DNA from 2 places in the Chitinophaga sp. YIM B06452 genome. Region 2 is predicted to be linked to the other one. Evidence: riboswitches for the same ligand, from Rfam matches in the RefSeq annotation. Region 2 holds a riboswitch; the other holds the start of a gene.

Region 1 (8,326 bases), on a different contig from region 2:
ATTCTACACAAATAATTTATAAGCAGATTAGCTTCAAAATAAAATGTGTAAAAACATCATTAATATGGTTTTAGGCTGATTCCTGCGTTTATAACTGTTTTGGAGCAAGGGTATTATTGAAAAAAGAAGATGTTTCTATGGGCTTAATAATCAATCGATATTTCATGGCGATAAAATAATAACCGCCATCGTATAACAGCAGAGTTAAGATAAGGGCGGAGCGACAAGGCGGGGAAAACCGTCATTGCGAGGAGCAGCAGAGCCAAAGCGGGAGGGCGACGAAGCAATCTCCATGCATTGAATTGATAAATTCGGTATCACGAGATTGCTTCGTCGCGCCCTGCACAAATCCCGCGCGACTCCTCGCAATGACGGCTTGCTGGTCTTCCGGCTGACGCGGCATATAACAAAAAGGCGCTCCTCACGGAACGCCTCCTTTATATAATATCTCTAAAACCTATTGCAGTTTCTCCAGCGCCGCTTTCAAAGCTGCCAGCATCGCCGGGATCTCTTCCTTCACGCAGGTGCCCACACTCAGGCGGTACCAGGGGGAAGTTTTGGCGGAACCGAATGCGTAGAAAGGAACTACCGCCAGTTTCGCCTCGTCCAGGATGTAGGAGGTAACGGCGCCCTGGTCTTCCAGTACTTTGCCGTCTGCTGTCTTTTTACCCACGAGGTCCAGTTTGATGGTGAGGTAAATGGCCGCCTGCGGCGCGATGGCGTCTACTTTATGGCCGGCTTTTTTCAGCGCGTCAAAGCCTTCATAGATCTTTACGAGCCTTTCTTCCACTTCGCCTTTGAAATGTTTCAGGTATTTGTCCACGGCTTCTTTCTGCACCAGGTATTTGGCGGCAGCTTTCTGTTCGGCCATAGGGCTCCATGCGCCTACGTGGGAAAGGATGGCCTTCATTTTGGTCATCACATGCTTGGGACCCAACGCCCAGCCCACGCGAACGCCGGTACCGGCAAACGCTTTACTCATCCCGTCGATGAATACGGTATAGTCTTTCATTTCAGGGCGGAGGGAAACCGGGTTGTAGTGGTGCGTTTCCCCGAAGGTGAGCACCCAGTACATCTGGTCGAACAGCACGTAGAGCGGTTTTTCACCGGCGCCGCGGCTTTTGTTCTCGGCCAGTACCATGTCGCAGATCTCTTCCAGCTGTTTTTTACCGAAAGTGGTGCCGGTAGGGTTCTGCGGGGAGCAGAGTGCCAGCAGGGTAGCGCCTTTCAGCAGCGGTTTCAGTTCGGCTGCGGTAGGCATGAAGTCGTTTTCCGCTTTGGCTTCCAGCACTACGTGCTCTCCTTCCAGGAAGTGCGTGTAGTGGTTGTTGTTCCAGGAAGGCGTAGCGTAGATCACTTTCTCACCACGGTCTACGATGGTACGGTAAGTTGCGTAGATGATGGGGCGGCCGCCGCAGGAGATCACGATCTCGCTGGCGGGGTCGAAGGTGAGGCCTTCGCGCTCCGCGATGAACTCGCCCACTGCTTTGCGCAGTTCGGCAATACCGTCTGCGGGCGGGTAGTTGGTATATTTATCCCTGTACGCCTGGATGATCTCGTTCTCGAACTCAACCGGGATAGGGAAAACCTTGGGGTCAAAGTCACCGATGGTGAAATTGTAGATCTTTTCACCCTTAGCCTGCTTTTCCTTGATCTCTCCTGCAAGTTTGATAATTTCGGAACCTATCAGCGTTTCGGCTAAATGAGACAGTTTCATAACCCCTGTTTTTTTGTTTTTAATGAATGGATTGTTTTTGCGCCCGCAAAACTAACCGATTTATTAATAATTTAAAAGAAACGGCTGATGGTTTCCAATATTTTTAAGATTCAGCGCAAAAACCCTCATTTCATTCAAAAACGGAGGGTTTTACTGCATTTTCATCAAGGATTGACTTTCATGCCATCTCCTGCTGCCGTTGCATCCTGATGTGGAAAAGCCGATCTTCATCATTCGCAAAACTTTATATCTTTAACCTTACATTTGCAAACAATTAAGTAACCTTATGAAGTTTATCGTTTCTTCCTCTACTTTATTAAAACAATTGCAACAGATCAGCGGTGTGATCAACTCCAACACAGTATTGCCCATCCTTGAGGACTTCCTCTTCATGATCGACAAGAATGAGCTGACTGTAGTGGCCACCGACCTGGAAACCGTTATGAAGGTAAAGCTGGAGGTGGAAGCCAAGGAAACCGGCCGCATCTGTATTCCCGCCAAGATCCTCATGGATTCCCTGAAGAACCTGCCGGAACAGCCGCTCACCTTCAACATAGACCTTAATTCCTTTGCCGTGGAGATCACTTCAGACAACGGCAAGTATAAAGTGATGGGCGAAAACCCGGAGAATTTCCCCAAAGAACCCGCCGCGGAAGACGCTACCAGGTTCGAAATGCCTTCGTCCGCCCTCATCACCGCCATCAACAAAACGCTTTTCGCTGTCAGCAACGACGATCTGCGCCCGCAAATGACCGGCGTTTATTTCGAGCTGAACCCGGAGAACCTCACCTTCGTGGCTACAGACGCGCACAGGCTGGTGAAATACATCCGCACAGACGTGAAATGCCCGCAGGCAGACAATTTCATCGTGCCTAAAAAGCCGCTGAACCTGCTCAAATCTGCTATTCCCGACAACGAAAGCACCCTACAGGTGGCCTACAGCCGCAACCACTTCTTCGTTACGCACGACAATGCGCAGATGATCTGCCGCCTGATAGACGCGCGTTTCCCGGATTATAAAGTAGTGATCCCGAAAGAGAATCCCTACCGTCTCACCCTCGTGAAAAACGACTTCCAAAACGCGCTCAAACGCGTAGGCGTGTTTGCCAACAAGAGCACCAACCAGGTGGCCCTCAGCATCAGCGGCTCCGAATTGCAGCTCTCCGCGCAGGATGTGGACTTCTCTTTTGAAGGCAACGAACGCATGAGCTGCCAGTACAGCGGCGAAGACATGCAGATCGCTTTCAACGCGAAATTCCTGATCGAAATGCTGCACGCTGCGGAAGGAGACGAGATCACCATCGACCTCAGCGCGCCCACCAAAGCCGGCATTCTCCGCCCTGTTGAAAAAACAGAAGAGGAAGACCTGCTCATGCTGGTAATGCCGCTGCTGATGAACAATTAATTAATACTCCGATAAAAAATACGGAAGGCCATCTCAAGGGATGGCCTTTTTTATGCCCCGCATCAACCATCACTACATATTAAACATTTAAACTATCGGTGCGCGAAACTGCTATTTTAAGAAACAGTTAATTCTTTCTTCTTATATAAAGCATTCTATGAATGAATTTCTTCTTTCCCCCCAAAGAAATTGTAGCCCCGAAACCCGCCACAATTGGGCAAAATGTCGTAATTTCTAAGTGGAACAATGCAGAATTTCACGTAACTGTTATGACTACACGCCCAACCCTGAAATCAAATGATCGAATTCTTTGAACATATTCCCTCTTATTACCGTACCGCTATTCTCGTTGCCGGGCTGGTGATATTATGGGTACTGGAAGGGGCTATTCCACGTTTACGTTTCTCCGGCAACAAATACCGCCATGCCGGCACCAATCTTTTTTTTACGCTCACCACGGCTATTGTGAACCTTGGCTTTGCGTTCCTGATCGTGAAAGCGGCGGATTTTACCACGGAAAAACAGTTCGGCCTGCTGTACCTCGTCCAGCTGCCGCTCTGGCTGCATGCTGTGCTGGCCATTATGATGATGGATTTCATCGGCGCATACCTCGTTCATTTCATCCAACACAAAATAGCCTGGATGTGGCATTTCCATAAAGTGCATCATATGGACACGGCGGTAGACGCCACCACCGCGCTGCGCCATCACCCGGTGGAATGCCTGTTCCGCGTAGGCGCTTTGCTTACGGCCATTTTGCTCACGGGCATCCCTATTTGGATGGTCATGTTCTACCAGAGCATCAGCGCGCTCATGAGCCAGTTCAACCACGCGAACATCCGCCTGCCGCATTGGGCAGACAAAACGCTGAGCTGGATCATCGTATCGCCGGACATGCATAAGGTGCATCACAGCCGCCACCAGCCTGAGACCGATTCTAATTACGCGAATATATTTTCTGTCTGGGACCGTTTATTCGGCACGTTCGTAACCGTGAAAGACACGACCAGTCTGCGTTACGGGCTCGATGAATACCAGGATGAACGGTACCGGCATATCGGGGCTTTGCTTAAGACGCCATGGGAGGACGTACCTGTACCGGAAAAGAGGGCGGAACTGCAACAACAGTAAGGGTTTTCTATTCATAACTATATAATCCAATTACAATGCACCACCCAACTAGTTTGCCTAAGATCGCAGGATTTGCATCCATCTTTATTGGTGTGATCACTGCCGCCTTTGCATTCATCAGCAAATCTGCCGAAGCAGCCATCTATCTTGGCGCCGCGGGAGTTTTGGCCTGCCTCGTGTCCCTGGTTATCGCACGCAAGAATATCGACGAACTGCAAATGGCTGTAGCCGGCCTGTTCCTTTCCATCGTAGCTACAGGCATCGGCGTTTGGCAGTTGTACAACCTGTAAGCACTTTGTGCGTTCTCAAGTTCCTCCTTTCGGGTGCCGGTGTAATAACCGTACCCAAATGATGAAACAACCTTCCGAATCCGGATCGGGGAACTTGTCCTGCTCCTATTTCCCTTTCCCCTTGCGCGTATATTTTTCAAGATAACCCGGCGCAGCCTTCAGCGGGAATAATACCATGGATGTATCGTCCAGCGACTTAACGAGGAGTGTGTCAATCGCTGAAACAGGATTTTTGACGCCTTCGGAATGGCTCCACAAAAACAACGTATCCTTTACTAAAGACCATTTATCGTACAGCAGCGTATGCATGTTTATGGAAGATGCTTTGCCGTTCTTCCGGATGTAAATGCCCTGCGTAAGACTGTCCAGCCCCGGCACCGGCTGCATCCACCGCCCGGTGATGAGCGTGGAATCGACATGCACGGGTGTGTCCGCAGGCGCTACCACTACGGAGTCCGCTTCCATCACGGCAGTATCCGCAAGGCTGTCCGCTTCCGGCGTCACACTGTCTTCCACCGTTCCTTTCTGTACCGGCGCCTGGCAGGCAGCCAGCAGCAACAGGCAAAGCGGCATCATCCAAAATTTATTCATACGGTTGAATTTACAGGTTGTTATCAAAGATAATGCTAAACAACCGGCTATTTGGAATTTGAGAATCTTCCGCTTAGATTTGTATCCACTTTAGGGGTGTTCCGGCCCTGGCGCCGGAACTGAGATGATACCCTCAGTACCTGATACAGTTCACACTGGCGTAGGGAAAAGTAATACTGAACTCCTTCTCATCACATCCTTAAAGTTTATTGTTTCACCTAAATTCCTGCAATCATGGAAGTGCTTGTAAACAATAAACTTTATGCGGTGCAGCCGGAAACCACACTCGCTGCCCTCTTACAGTTTATTCAGCTCTCAACCCGCAAGGGCATTGCCGTTGCCGTCAACCAGAAAGTAGTGCCGCGCCTCAGCTGGAGCGCCATTACGCTGCGTCCGGCAGACGAAGTAACGATCATCCAGGCCACGCAGGGCGGTTGATCTTTTTTCCTGTAACCGGCCCTGGAACCCTGCTCGGCATCCATTGCGTCGCACTCTTCAGCGGCGGGATGCAGGTGGGCGGTTGCGCGTATTCCCGCGCAGCGGGCCCCGCTATTCCCATCACTTTTAAAAGACTGTAAAAAATGCACACCAACATCACGAGAACACCTTTTCCGGCCTCTCAAAAGATCTATGTAAAAGGCAGCCTGCACAACATCCAGGTGGCTATGCGTGAAATAACCCTCACGGATACACGCCTGCATGGCCGCAACGGCGCCACAGAGCCCAACGCGCCCGTAACCGTATACGATGCCAGCGGCCCCTACACCGATCCCCGCATCGAAATAGACCTGGCCAAGGGCCTTCCCCGTCTGCGCCAGCCCTGGATCACCGGCCGCGGCGACGTGCAGCCGCTGCACGAATTTTCCTCCGCCTACGGCCGCGCCCGCCTGGCAGACCCTGCGCTGGACCACCTGCGTTTTGAGCACCTGCAATTACCGCTCAGAGCAAAGCCCGGCAGCAACGTGTCGCAGCTGCATTACGCCCGCAAAGGCATCATCACCCCGGAAATGGAATACATCGCCATCCGCGAGAACCAGCGGGCGGAAGAACAATTCCGCGCCGATAATTCCCTCTGGCAGCAGCACCGCGGCACCGGCAAACACAACGCCTTCATCACCCCCGAATTTGTGCGCAAAGAGGTAGCGGAAGGCCGCGCCATTATTCCTTCCAACATCAACCACCCGGAAAGCGAACCGATGATCATCGGCCGCAACTTTCTCGTGAAAATAAACGCCAACATCGGCAACTCCGCCGTTACCTCTTCCATCGAAGAAGAAGTGGAAAAGGCCGTGTGGGCCTGCCGCTGGGGCGCCGATACTATCATGGACCTCAGCACCGGCAAGCACATCCACGAAACCCGCGAGTGGATCATCCGCAACTGTCCTGTACCTGTGGGCACCGTGCCCATCTACCAGGCGCTCGAAAAAGTGAACGGCAAGGCCGAAGAACTCACCTGGGAGCTGTTCCGCGATACGCTCATTGAACAAGCTGAACAAGGGGTGGATTATTTTACCATCCACGCCGGTGTGCTGCTGCGCTACGTGCCGCTCACCGCCCGCCGCATGACAGGCATCGTTTCCCGCGGCGGCTCCATCATGGCCAAATGGTGCCTTGCACATCACAAAGAGAATTTCCTTTACACGCACTTCGCCGAGATCTGTGAGATCATGAAAACCTACGATGTGGCCTTTTCCCTCGGCGACGGCCTGCGCCCCGGCTCCATTGCAGACGCCAACGACGCCGCGCAGTTTGCAGAGCTGGAAACCCTCGGCGAACTTACCCATACCGCCTGGAAAGAGGATGTACAGGTGATGATCGAAGGGCCGGGTCATGTGCCGATGCACCTCATCAAAGAAAATATGGACAAGCAGCTGGAACACTGCCACGAAGCACCTTTCTACACGCTCGGCCCGCTCACCACGGATATTGCCCCCGGCTACGACCACATCACCAGCGCCATCGGCGCGGCCATGATAGGCTGGTTTGGCACGGCCATGCTGTGTTACGTAACACCGAAAGAACACCTGGGCCTGCCGGACCGTGAAGACGTAAAGCAGGGCGTGATCACCTACAAGCTCGCGGCGCATGCGGCAGACCTTGCCAAAGGCCATCCCGGCGCGCAGTACCGCGACAATGCGCTGAGTAAGGCCCGCTTCGAGTTCCGCTGGGAAGACCAGTTTAATCTTTCCCTCGATCCGGACACTGCGCGGGCATTCCACGATGAAACCCTGCCTTCGGAGAACGCGAAGGTGGCGCATTTCTGTTCCATGTGCGGCCCGCATTTCTGCTCCATGAAGATCTCGCAGGAGGTCAGGGAGTTTGCCGAATTGCAGGAAGGCATGGCGGAGAAATCCAAAGCATTTGCAGAACAGGGCGGTGAAATCTATTCCTGATGATCTGGGTGGTCACTGCGCCGGGCACTGTTCCGGATGAAGCATCCATATTGTACAGCCTGTTTTCCGCGGGCCTGGAAACGCTGTTGCTGCGCAAGCCGGGCTGGAGCGCGGCGGAATACGAATTGCTGCTGCAAAGCGTGCCGCCTGGCTTCCGCCACCGCATTATGCTGGCGGGGTATCCTGAACTGGTAGAGCCTTACGGCCTCAAAGGACTGCACCTCAGCGAACAGCTTCGTGCCGTGGTCCCTTCCTGTGAAATCATACGTTTCAGGCATTCGGGATTCGTTGTGAGCACGTCTGTTCATGCCATGGAAGAACCACTGGTAAACGGTTTCGGTCATCAGGTCTTACATGAAAAAACTGATGAAGCGCAGCCCGCTATACACGGGACTGCTGCAAACCGCGCCTGGCCGGAAGGCTGGGATTACCTGATCCTCGGCCCGGTGTTCGACAGTATTTCAAAGCCCAGCTACACAGGCCGCCACTTCAGTTCGATCCCATCCAACGCTGTAGGCATCGGCGGGATCAACCCTTCCAACGCCGGCAAAGTAAAACAGCTGGGCTTCCGCGGCGCAGCCCTGCTGGGAGCCATTTGGCAGGAACCTTCGCTGGCGGCGGAAATATTTATCCAGGCAAAAGAATCATGGAACGGCTAAAAGGCCCCCGGCTCTTCGTGCAATGGTCGCCTTTTCATTCAATGACGGCTTATCTTAAAAAAATGAAAACAACATACCGCATATGTCCACTTACGTAATGAGCCTCGCCGGCCTCGATCCCAGCGGTGGCGCGGGTTTGC
Region 2 (8,326 bases):
TAAGCGAGCTGAACAGCGCGAGCGTGTCTTCGGTATCATCCTTTGCGTCCATGAGCAGCAGGGCAACGTCTGCATCTTCCAGGGCCGATTTCACGGCGCCCATCATCTTCTCATGCATTTTATACTTCGGGTCTATTATGCCCGGGGTATCCGAAAACACAACCTGGTAGCCTGGTTCGGTAACGATGCCGGTTATGCGGTGGCGGGTTGTTTGCACCTTGGGCGACACAATAGCCAGTTTTTCGCCCAGCAAAGCGTTGAGCAAAGTACTTTTCCCGGCATTGGGTTTACCGAAGATGTTCACAAATCCTGCACGGTGCATATGAGATCGTTTAGTTTGCGTTCGGGTGCAAAGGTACTACAAATTAGAAAAGCCGTTAGGGCCGGGTCCGTACCTGGTTTCCCTAAATAAAAAATCCCGCTCCTTGAGCGGGACCTTTAATTTTTTGTAGCGAGGAGAGGATTCGAACCTCTGACCTTCGGGTTATGAGCCCGACGAGCTACCTCTGCTCTACCTCGCAATGTGGGTGCAAAGGTAAGCGAATTTTCTACGCCACCAAATATTTTTCGCTCCGAAAACGGAAAACATATTGATTAGGTATTGAAAATCAGGTACCACGGCGGGTTACAGCTGTTTGAATTTTTATTTCATTCTGTGAAACAGCTGATGGTCTGCCTGGCTGACAGGCGGAAGTTCTTTGTTTCCGACATCAGATTGTCTGGCCGTTTATTCAACAGGCATCAACCAAACAAATCGCAGGCAATTACCGCTCCACTCCTCTCCCGCTTTCTAAAACGGCAGATCGTCCATTGGCTGATCCGGTTCAGTAGCCTCTTTTCCTTCCCCGGCCCTTTCACCGCTGCGCGAACCGCCGGCCAGCAGCTGCACATTCGTAACGCGGAGCTTCAGCGATACGGCGGGCTGTCCTTTTTTGTCCGTATACATTTCCATGTAAGGCGTGCCCTCCACATACACGTAAGTTCCCTGGAGCAAATAAGGGCCAATGGAGTTCGGCGCCCATAATGCGCAATTGGCCCAGATAGTGCGTTCTTTCACTTCGCCTGCGGCAGTTTTGAAACGCTCGTTGTGCGCTACACTAAAGTTGAGCACATTTTTCCCGTTGACGGTGTTCATCACAGCATCTTGTCCCAGATGCCCGATTAACGAAAGCTTGATCATCTGAATGATGGTTAAAGGTTAACAATAAATAAAAAATACCGGTGCAGGGGAATTTAAGCAGGATGTATGACGGTTAACTTTCTGAAGATAAGAAAAAAACTGATCCGGAAAAATATTTCCTCCAAATTCCTTCCATGTGTCTAACTTTGCAGCAGAAACCGGATCGCACACTCATTTCCAGATCCCTTTTCACCTCGGGGTGCCTTACTATCAGGCTGAGATCACACCCGTTGAACCTGGACCAGGTAATGCTGGTTAGGAAAGGTAAGCGATGTTTCCTTACCTGTTATTTTACGATAGTTGACAGCGGATGCCCTGCATGCGCTGTGACCGGGCATGAACATTAACATGTGTATAAACAGGATGACAATGAAAACAATGATCCTGCTTGCGCTCGTAGCCCTCAGCGGCTTTGCGCAGGCTCAAACCAGGGTTTCGGGCACGGTAACGGACCGGAACACGGGTAAACCGCTCGAAGGCGCCACAGTGGCCGTATTGAACGGCCCCAGCACCTTTACCAACAACAAGGGCCAATACCGCATCACCATTCCCGCGCAAACTGCGCCCATATTGCAGGCCAGCTTCCTGGGCTTCAGCTCCCTCCGCGATACGCTGCAACCCGGCGCCGCCACTGCCGATTTTTCCTTGCAGGAAACCGGCCTCTTCGTGAAAGCCGTTGAAATAGCCAGCCTCCGCGCCGGCAGGAACGCCCCTTTCACCAAAAGCGACCTCGGTAAAGAAGATATCGCCAAACAGAACCTCGGCCAGGACCTCCCGCTGCTGCTGAACCAGCTGCCTTCCGTGGTGACCAGTTCAGATGCAGGCGCTGGCGTAGGCTACACCGGCCTCCGCGTCCGCGGCAGCGACATCACCCGCATCAACGTAACAGTAAACGGTATTCCTATCAACGACGCGGAATCGCAGGGAACCTTCTTCGTCAACATGCCCGACTTCGCATCGTCTGTAAACAGCATACAGCTGCAACGGGGCGTAGGCACTTCCACCAACGGCGCAGGCGCTTTCGGGGCCACACTCAACCTCTCCACCAACGAATACAACGAAAAAGCATACGGTGAAGTGAATGCCGGGTACGGCTCGTTCGATACCTGGAAAACCACGGTGAAAGCAGGTTCCGGCCTTATCAATAATCACTTCACCTTCGATGCAAGGCTGTCTAAGATATCTTCAAACGGGTATGTAGACAGGGCTTCTTCTGACCTGAAATCCTTCTACACCTCCGCCGCTTACATCTCCAAAAAAACGGCGGTGCGCCTCAACGTCTTTTCCGGTAAGGAAAAAACTTACCAGGCCTGGAACGGCATCTCCCAGGGCGACCTGGACACCAACCGCACTTATAATCCCAGCGGCGCCATCGCCTCAAAACCAGGACAGTTCTACGACAACGAAACAGACAACTACCAGCAGGACCACTACCAGCTGTTCTTCAACCAGGCCCTCCGCCCGGATATAAACTTCAACATAGCGCTGCATTACACCCGCGGCCGCGGTTATTATGAGAACTACCGCAACGATGAAAGTTATGCGGACTTCGGCGTGGAACCTCCCGTGGTGAACGGCGCTCCCGTCAACACCACCGACCTCATCCGCCAGCTGTGGCTGGACAATCACTTCTACGGCGGCATCTTTTCATTCCGCCAGGAGCTGAGCCGCTTCAACTGGAGCGCAGGCGGCGGCTGGAACCGTTACGATGGCAAACACTATGGCAAAGTGATCTGGGCGCAGAACGGCGGCTTTGATAAAGACCACCGCTGGTATGATCTTGATGCGCATAAATCAGATTTCAATATCTACTGGAAAGGCGAATTCGCCATCACTGCGAAACTCCGCGCATTCGCGGATGTGCAGTACAGGCATGTGAACTATGAGCTGAACGGATTCCGCAACAACCCGGGCATCCGGAGGGACGAGGAATACAACTTCTTCAATCCCAAAGCAGGCCTCACTTTCCAGCTAAACGACCAGCAGCATGTATACGCATCCTTCGCCATCGGCAACAAAGAGCCGAACCGCGACGACTTCGAAGCGGGCGTTACAGAAACGCCGGAACATGAGACCCTGCGCAACCTCGAAGCCGGTTACGTACTGCATGCACAAAATGCAGGGCTGCAGGCCAACGTGTATTACATGAATTATAAAAACCAGTTGGTGCTCACCGGCAGGATCAACGATGTAGGCGCATACGCCAGGACCAATATCCCGGAAAGCTATCGTCTCGGCGTAGAGCTGGAAGGATACTACAACCTGTGCCCGCAACTTACCCTGGCGGGCAACGTAGCGCTGAGCAGGAACCGCATCCCGGACTTCTCCGAATTCGTGGATGACTGGGACAATGGCGGGCAAAAAACCGTGTCTTACAAAGACCGCGACATCTCCTTCTCTCCCGAACTCATCTTCGGCTACACCGTTACCGCGCGCCCCGTAAAAGGCCTCAGCATCGACTGGCTGGGCAAATACACAGGCCGCCAGTACCTGGACAATACCTCCGACCTGGCGCGCAGTCTTAAATCATACCTCGTGAACGACCTGCGGTTCAACTACACTGTTCCGCAGCACTTCTTCAAAGAACTGGCGCTGCAACTGATGCTGAACAATATTTTCGATGTGAAATACGTGCCCAACGGCTTCACGTATTCGTACATAGAAGAAGGCATGCAGAAGGCGCAGAACAGCTACCTGCCGATGGCAAGGTTTAATTTTATGACGGGGGTGAGAGTCGCATTCTGACATGGTTTCCCGCAAAGTGAGAAGGCCGTTCAAAAAAGTAATTCACTTTTTTTGAACGGCCTTTTTGATGTTTTTTTTAATCATCAAATTCACTTAGTTTTGAAATATGACAGATACAGAACACTATAAAGCGCTAAAAAAAGCACTGATCGCGCAGCGGCGGGAATTGTCCCGCTCCCAGGCTGCCCGGGACAAGCTCATTGATGAGCTGGGTATGCGTCATCTATTGCCGGATCTAATTGTATATTTCAATTCGATCTCGACAAAAAAGAGAACTGCATCCAGGAAAAAAAGTTCCTGAATACCACTGCTGCATTGTTGTTAACCTCATATAGAAATCTATATGCCGGATGTGATTTATTCCGCAAAGCCTGGATTGGTAATGGGCTTTCACGGCTGTGAACAGTCAGTCAGAGATCAAATCATTGCAGATAAAACTATGCTGCAAGCCAGTAAAAACAGGTACGACTGGCTTGGTCAGGGATACTATTTCTGGCAAAATAATTATGAAAGGGCGTTAGATTTTGCGACGGCCCCTCCCGGTAAGAAAAAATTCCTGCAACCTGCCGTGCTCGGCGCAGTCCTGGACCTCGGACATTGCCTCGATCTTATGGACAAAAAATGGATCGACCTTGTTAAGTTCTCCTATGAGTCCTTAAAAAAATCTGCACATAACGAAAGCCAGCTTCCCAAAAATTGGGATACACAAAATTCAAAAGATAATGTTTTGAGGGAGCTTGATTGCAGGGTGATTGAAAACATTCATCACATGAATAACAAATATGGTAATCCCCCATTCGATTCAGTGAGGGGCGTTTTTATTGAAGGCGAGCCTTTATATAAAAATGCAGGCTTTCATTCCAAAACCCATATTCAGATATGCATACGGAACCCGAACTGCATCAAAGGATTTTTCGTGCCACGGAAAGAAGTAATATGGCCCTGATCACTTCACCAACGCCTCAATCGCCGCATGCACCTGTTCAAAGGGAAACCCTTTCAAAACTGCCTCCATCTGTGCTTTAACGGCGTCGTTCTCCAGGTTGCCGATACTGCCTTCATGTGTGTGATGAATGTCGGTATCGGGTTTAAAATTGCCTTTTTCGATATCCAGGCCTACCTGCCTGTAAGCTTCCCGGAAAGGCGTGCCTTCCAGCACCAGGCGGTTCACAACTTCTACGCTGAACAGGTATTGGTATTTATCGTCTTTAAGAATGTCCTCTTTGATGCGGATATTTTCAAGCATAAGCCTGCTCATTTGCAAACAGTTCCGCAGCGTGGTAAACGCGGGGAACAGGTTCTCTTTCAACAGCTGCAGGTCGCGGTGGTAGCCTGAAGGCAGGTTCACCGTCATCATGGCTATCTCGTTAGGCAACGCCTGCAGTTTATTGCAGTGAGAGCGGATCAGTTCCCATACATCAGGATTCTTTTTGTGCGGCATGATGCTGGAACCAGTTGTCAGTTCGTCGGGGAAGCTGATGAAACCGAAGTTCTGGTTCATGAACAAACAAGCGTCCATGGCCATTTTGGAAAGGGTAGCCGCAATGCCTGCGAGAGCAAAGGCTACCAATTTTTCCGTTTTACCGCGGCCCATCTGGGCGTATACTACGTTGTAGTTGAGCGTCTCGAAACCCAGCAACTCCGTGGTCATGGTGCGGTTCAGCGGGAAGCTGGAACCATAGCCTGCGGCGGATCCCAGGGGGTTTTTATTCACCACTTTGTAGGCGCCCTGCAGCATGGTGAGGTCATCTACCAGGCTTTCAGCATATGCGCCGAACCACAGCCCGAAAGATGATGGCATAGCTATCTGCAGGTGCGTATAGCCGGGCATCAGATGCTTTTTATAAGCTTCGCTCTGCGTTTGCAGCAGGTCGAACAGTGATTTCGTTTCGTGTACGATGGTTTCCAGCTCATGGCGCAGGAACAGCTTAAGGTCCACCAGCACCTGGTCGTTCCGGGAGCGGCCGCTGTGGATCTTCTTGCCCGATTCCCCCACTCTTCTGGTCAGCAAAAGTTCCACTTGTGAATGGATGTCTTCCACGCCGTCTTCCAGCGCGAAGTTCCCCGCGGCGATCTCTGCATAGATCTGCTTCAGCTCTTTCTGCAACACGCTGAGGTCTTCTCTGGAAAGCAACCCGATGGATTCAAGCATGGCGATATGCGCAAGGGAGCCCTGCACGTCGAAGGGTGCGAGGTATGCGTCCATTTCGCGGTCGCGGCCAACGGTGAATTGTTCCACCTCGGCCAGTGCTGTTTTATCCTTTTGCCAGATTTTCATACTGCTTCTGTTTAAACTCAAAAATCATATTTTCCGAAGATGCGTTCTTTGATCTCCGGCCATTCTTCTTTCAGCATCCCGAAAAACACGCTGTTGCGCAGGTGGCCGGTCCAGGTGATCATATGGTGGCGAAGAATGCCTTCCTGCTTACAACCTATGCCCACCATGGCATTGCGCGATTTTTCGTTACGTTCGTCCGTTTTCAGTTCTACCCGGTTCATGCCCCATACTTCAAAAGCGTATTGCAGCATGGCAAATTTCATGGCGCGGTTGAGGCCTGAGCGCTGGAAGCCTGGGTGTATCCAGGTGTACCCTATCTCAGTCCTTTTATGCTGCAGCGCGATGCCGCAATATCGTGTGCTGCCGGCTACTTTGCCGCTCGTTTTGTCTATGATCACGTAAGGAATGGAAAGGCCCTGGTCGCGTTCGGAAAAAGCGATCTGCATATACCGTTCCAGCTCTTCGCGGTTGCGGATGCAGGTAAGGCCCACTTCCCAGAGAGAAGGTTCCAGCGCCACTTCCAGCAATGCATCCGCATCGGAAGGTTGCAGGGGGCGCAGCAATACGCGTTTGTTTTCCAGTACCGGTTGTTCCATATCCTGCTAATTTACGCCATTCACGACGGATAGCAGCCGGATATATGTATCAATGCCCTGGCGGATCTCGTCGAGGTAAATGAACTCGTCTGCGGTATGACTCCTTGCGGAATCGCCGGGGCCTACTTTCACGGAAGTGGCGGGTATCAGCGCCTGGTCAGACGTGGTGGGCGAGCCGTAAAGCTGTTTGCCCAGGCCAAGACCCGCCTGCACCAGCGCATGTTCTTTCGGGATGAAGGAAGGCCTCATCCGCATGCTGCGCGGCGTTACATCGCATTTCACATTTGCGCGGATGATCTCCAGCATTTCTTCCAGCGAATATTGATCGGTAGCCCGAACGTCTACCACGAAGGAACATTCCGCGGGTACTACGTTGTGGGCTTTGTTGGAGGTCTGTATCACGGTCACGCTCATTTTCACAGGCCCCAGCGTGTCAGACACTTTGGGGAAGCGGTAAGTGCGGAACCAGTTGATGTCGTCCATGGCTTTGTAAAGCGCATTTTCACCTTCCTCGCGCGCAGCATGACCCGCTTTTCCGTGTGCCACGCAATCCAGCACCATCAGGCCTTTTTCGGCCACGGCCAGATCTGTTTTGGTAGGCTCGCCCACGATCGCAAAATCGACGGGCGGCAGCTTTGCCAAAATGCTTTCAATGCCGTTCACCCCAGATATCTCTTCTTCGGCCGATGCTGCAAAAACGATATTGTAAGGCAGGTTTTCCGCATCGTAAAAATGCAGGAACGCTGCGATAAGGCTCACGAGGCAACCACCCGCATCATTGCTGCCGAGGCCAAAAAGCTTGCCGTCTTCTACAACGGGCGCAAAAGGATCGCGGGTGTATTGCGGGTTCGGTTTTACGGTATCGTGATGGGAATTGAGCAGGATGCTCGGTTTACCGGGGGAAAAGTGTTTGTTCAGCGCCCAAACGTTGTTCAGATGGCGTTCGGGTTTTACGCCGTGCTCTTCCAGGAAACGCACCAGTATAGCGGCTGTAGCGTCTTCTTCCCTGCTGAAGGACGGCGTGGCGATCAATTCTTTCAACAGCTTCACTGCATCCTCGTAACGTTGTTGGTTCCACATAGTTAGCAAATTAAGGTACCCGCTACCGAACCGGTCGTGTTCCTTTGCAGGTCACCGGCATGGCCAATGAGCACTTCTTTGACACCGCTTTCGATAGCAGCAAATGCGTTGTCCAGCTTCGGCAGGATGCCGTCGGACAATACGCCTTCAGCCAGCAGCTGCTGGTAAATTTCACGGTTGATCAGGTTGATAACGGAATCATCGTCTTCCGGGTTCCGCAGCACGCCCTTCTTCTCGAAACAATATACCAGCCGCACCGTGTAATGCTCGGAAAGCGCTACTGCAAGGGAAGACGCAATGGTATCCGCATTGGTATTGAGCATCTGTCCTTTCCCGTCGTGCGTGAGCGGGGAGAACACCGGGGTAAAACCGGCGTCCAGTAACAGTTTCACCGGCGCCGTCTGCACAGCGCCGGTGGGAATATCTCCTACAAAACCGTAGTCTGTT

Evidence for each region. Region 2 has a riboswitch for thiamine pyrophosphate ahead of R3I13_RS20375 (TonB-dependent receptor). Riboswitches for the same ligand answer to the same signal wherever they lie in the genome.
Region 1: linked by a shared signal. The riboswitch ahead of thiS (sulfur carrier protein ThiS) and the one ahead of R3I13_RS20375 (TonB-dependent receptor) in region 2 are both predicted to bind thiamine pyrophosphate.

The regions. Positions count from the first base shown of each region.
Region 1 covers NZ_JAWLKY010000001.1:1,479,552-1,487,877, forward strand. The annotation lists gene R3I13_RS05750 (aminotransferase class I/II-fold pyridoxal phosphate-dependent enzyme) at 458-1,717, opposite strand; gene dnaN (DNA polymerase III subunit beta) at 2,004-3,122, shown strand; gene R3I13_RS05760 (sterol desaturase family protein) at 3,420-4,253, shown strand; gene R3I13_RS05765 (hypothetical protein) at 4,289-4,543, shown strand; gene R3I13_RS05770 (lipocalin family protein) at 4,649-5,134, opposite strand; TPP riboswitch at 5,217-5,318, shown strand; gene thiS (sulfur carrier protein ThiS) at 5,369-5,572, shown strand; gene thiC (phosphomethylpyrimidine synthase ThiC) at 5,716-7,527, shown strand; gene R3I13_RS05785 (thiamine phosphate synthase) at 7,527-8,186, shown strand; gene R3I13_RS05790 (hydroxymethylpyrimidine/phosphomethylpyrimidine kinase) at 8,269-8,326, shown strand, end outside.
Region 2 covers NZ_JAWLKY010000004.1:104,228-112,553, reverse strand. The annotation lists gene era (GTPase Era) at 1-322, opposite strand, end outside; tRNA gene R3I13_RS20385 (tRNA-Met) at 450-521, opposite strand; gene ssb (single-stranded DNA-binding protein) at 791-1,180, opposite strand; TPP riboswitch at 1,366-1,459, shown strand; gene R3I13_RS20375 (TonB-dependent receptor) at 1,550-3,925, shown strand; gene R3I13_RS20370 (hypothetical protein) at 4,269-4,871, shown strand; gene argH (argininosuccinate lyase) at 4,872-6,203, opposite strand; gene R3I13_RS20360 (GNAT family protein) at 6,221-6,799, opposite strand; gene R3I13_RS20355 (M20 family metallo-hydrolase) at 6,806-7,879, opposite strand; gene argB (acetylglutamate kinase) at 7,882-8,326, opposite strand, start outside.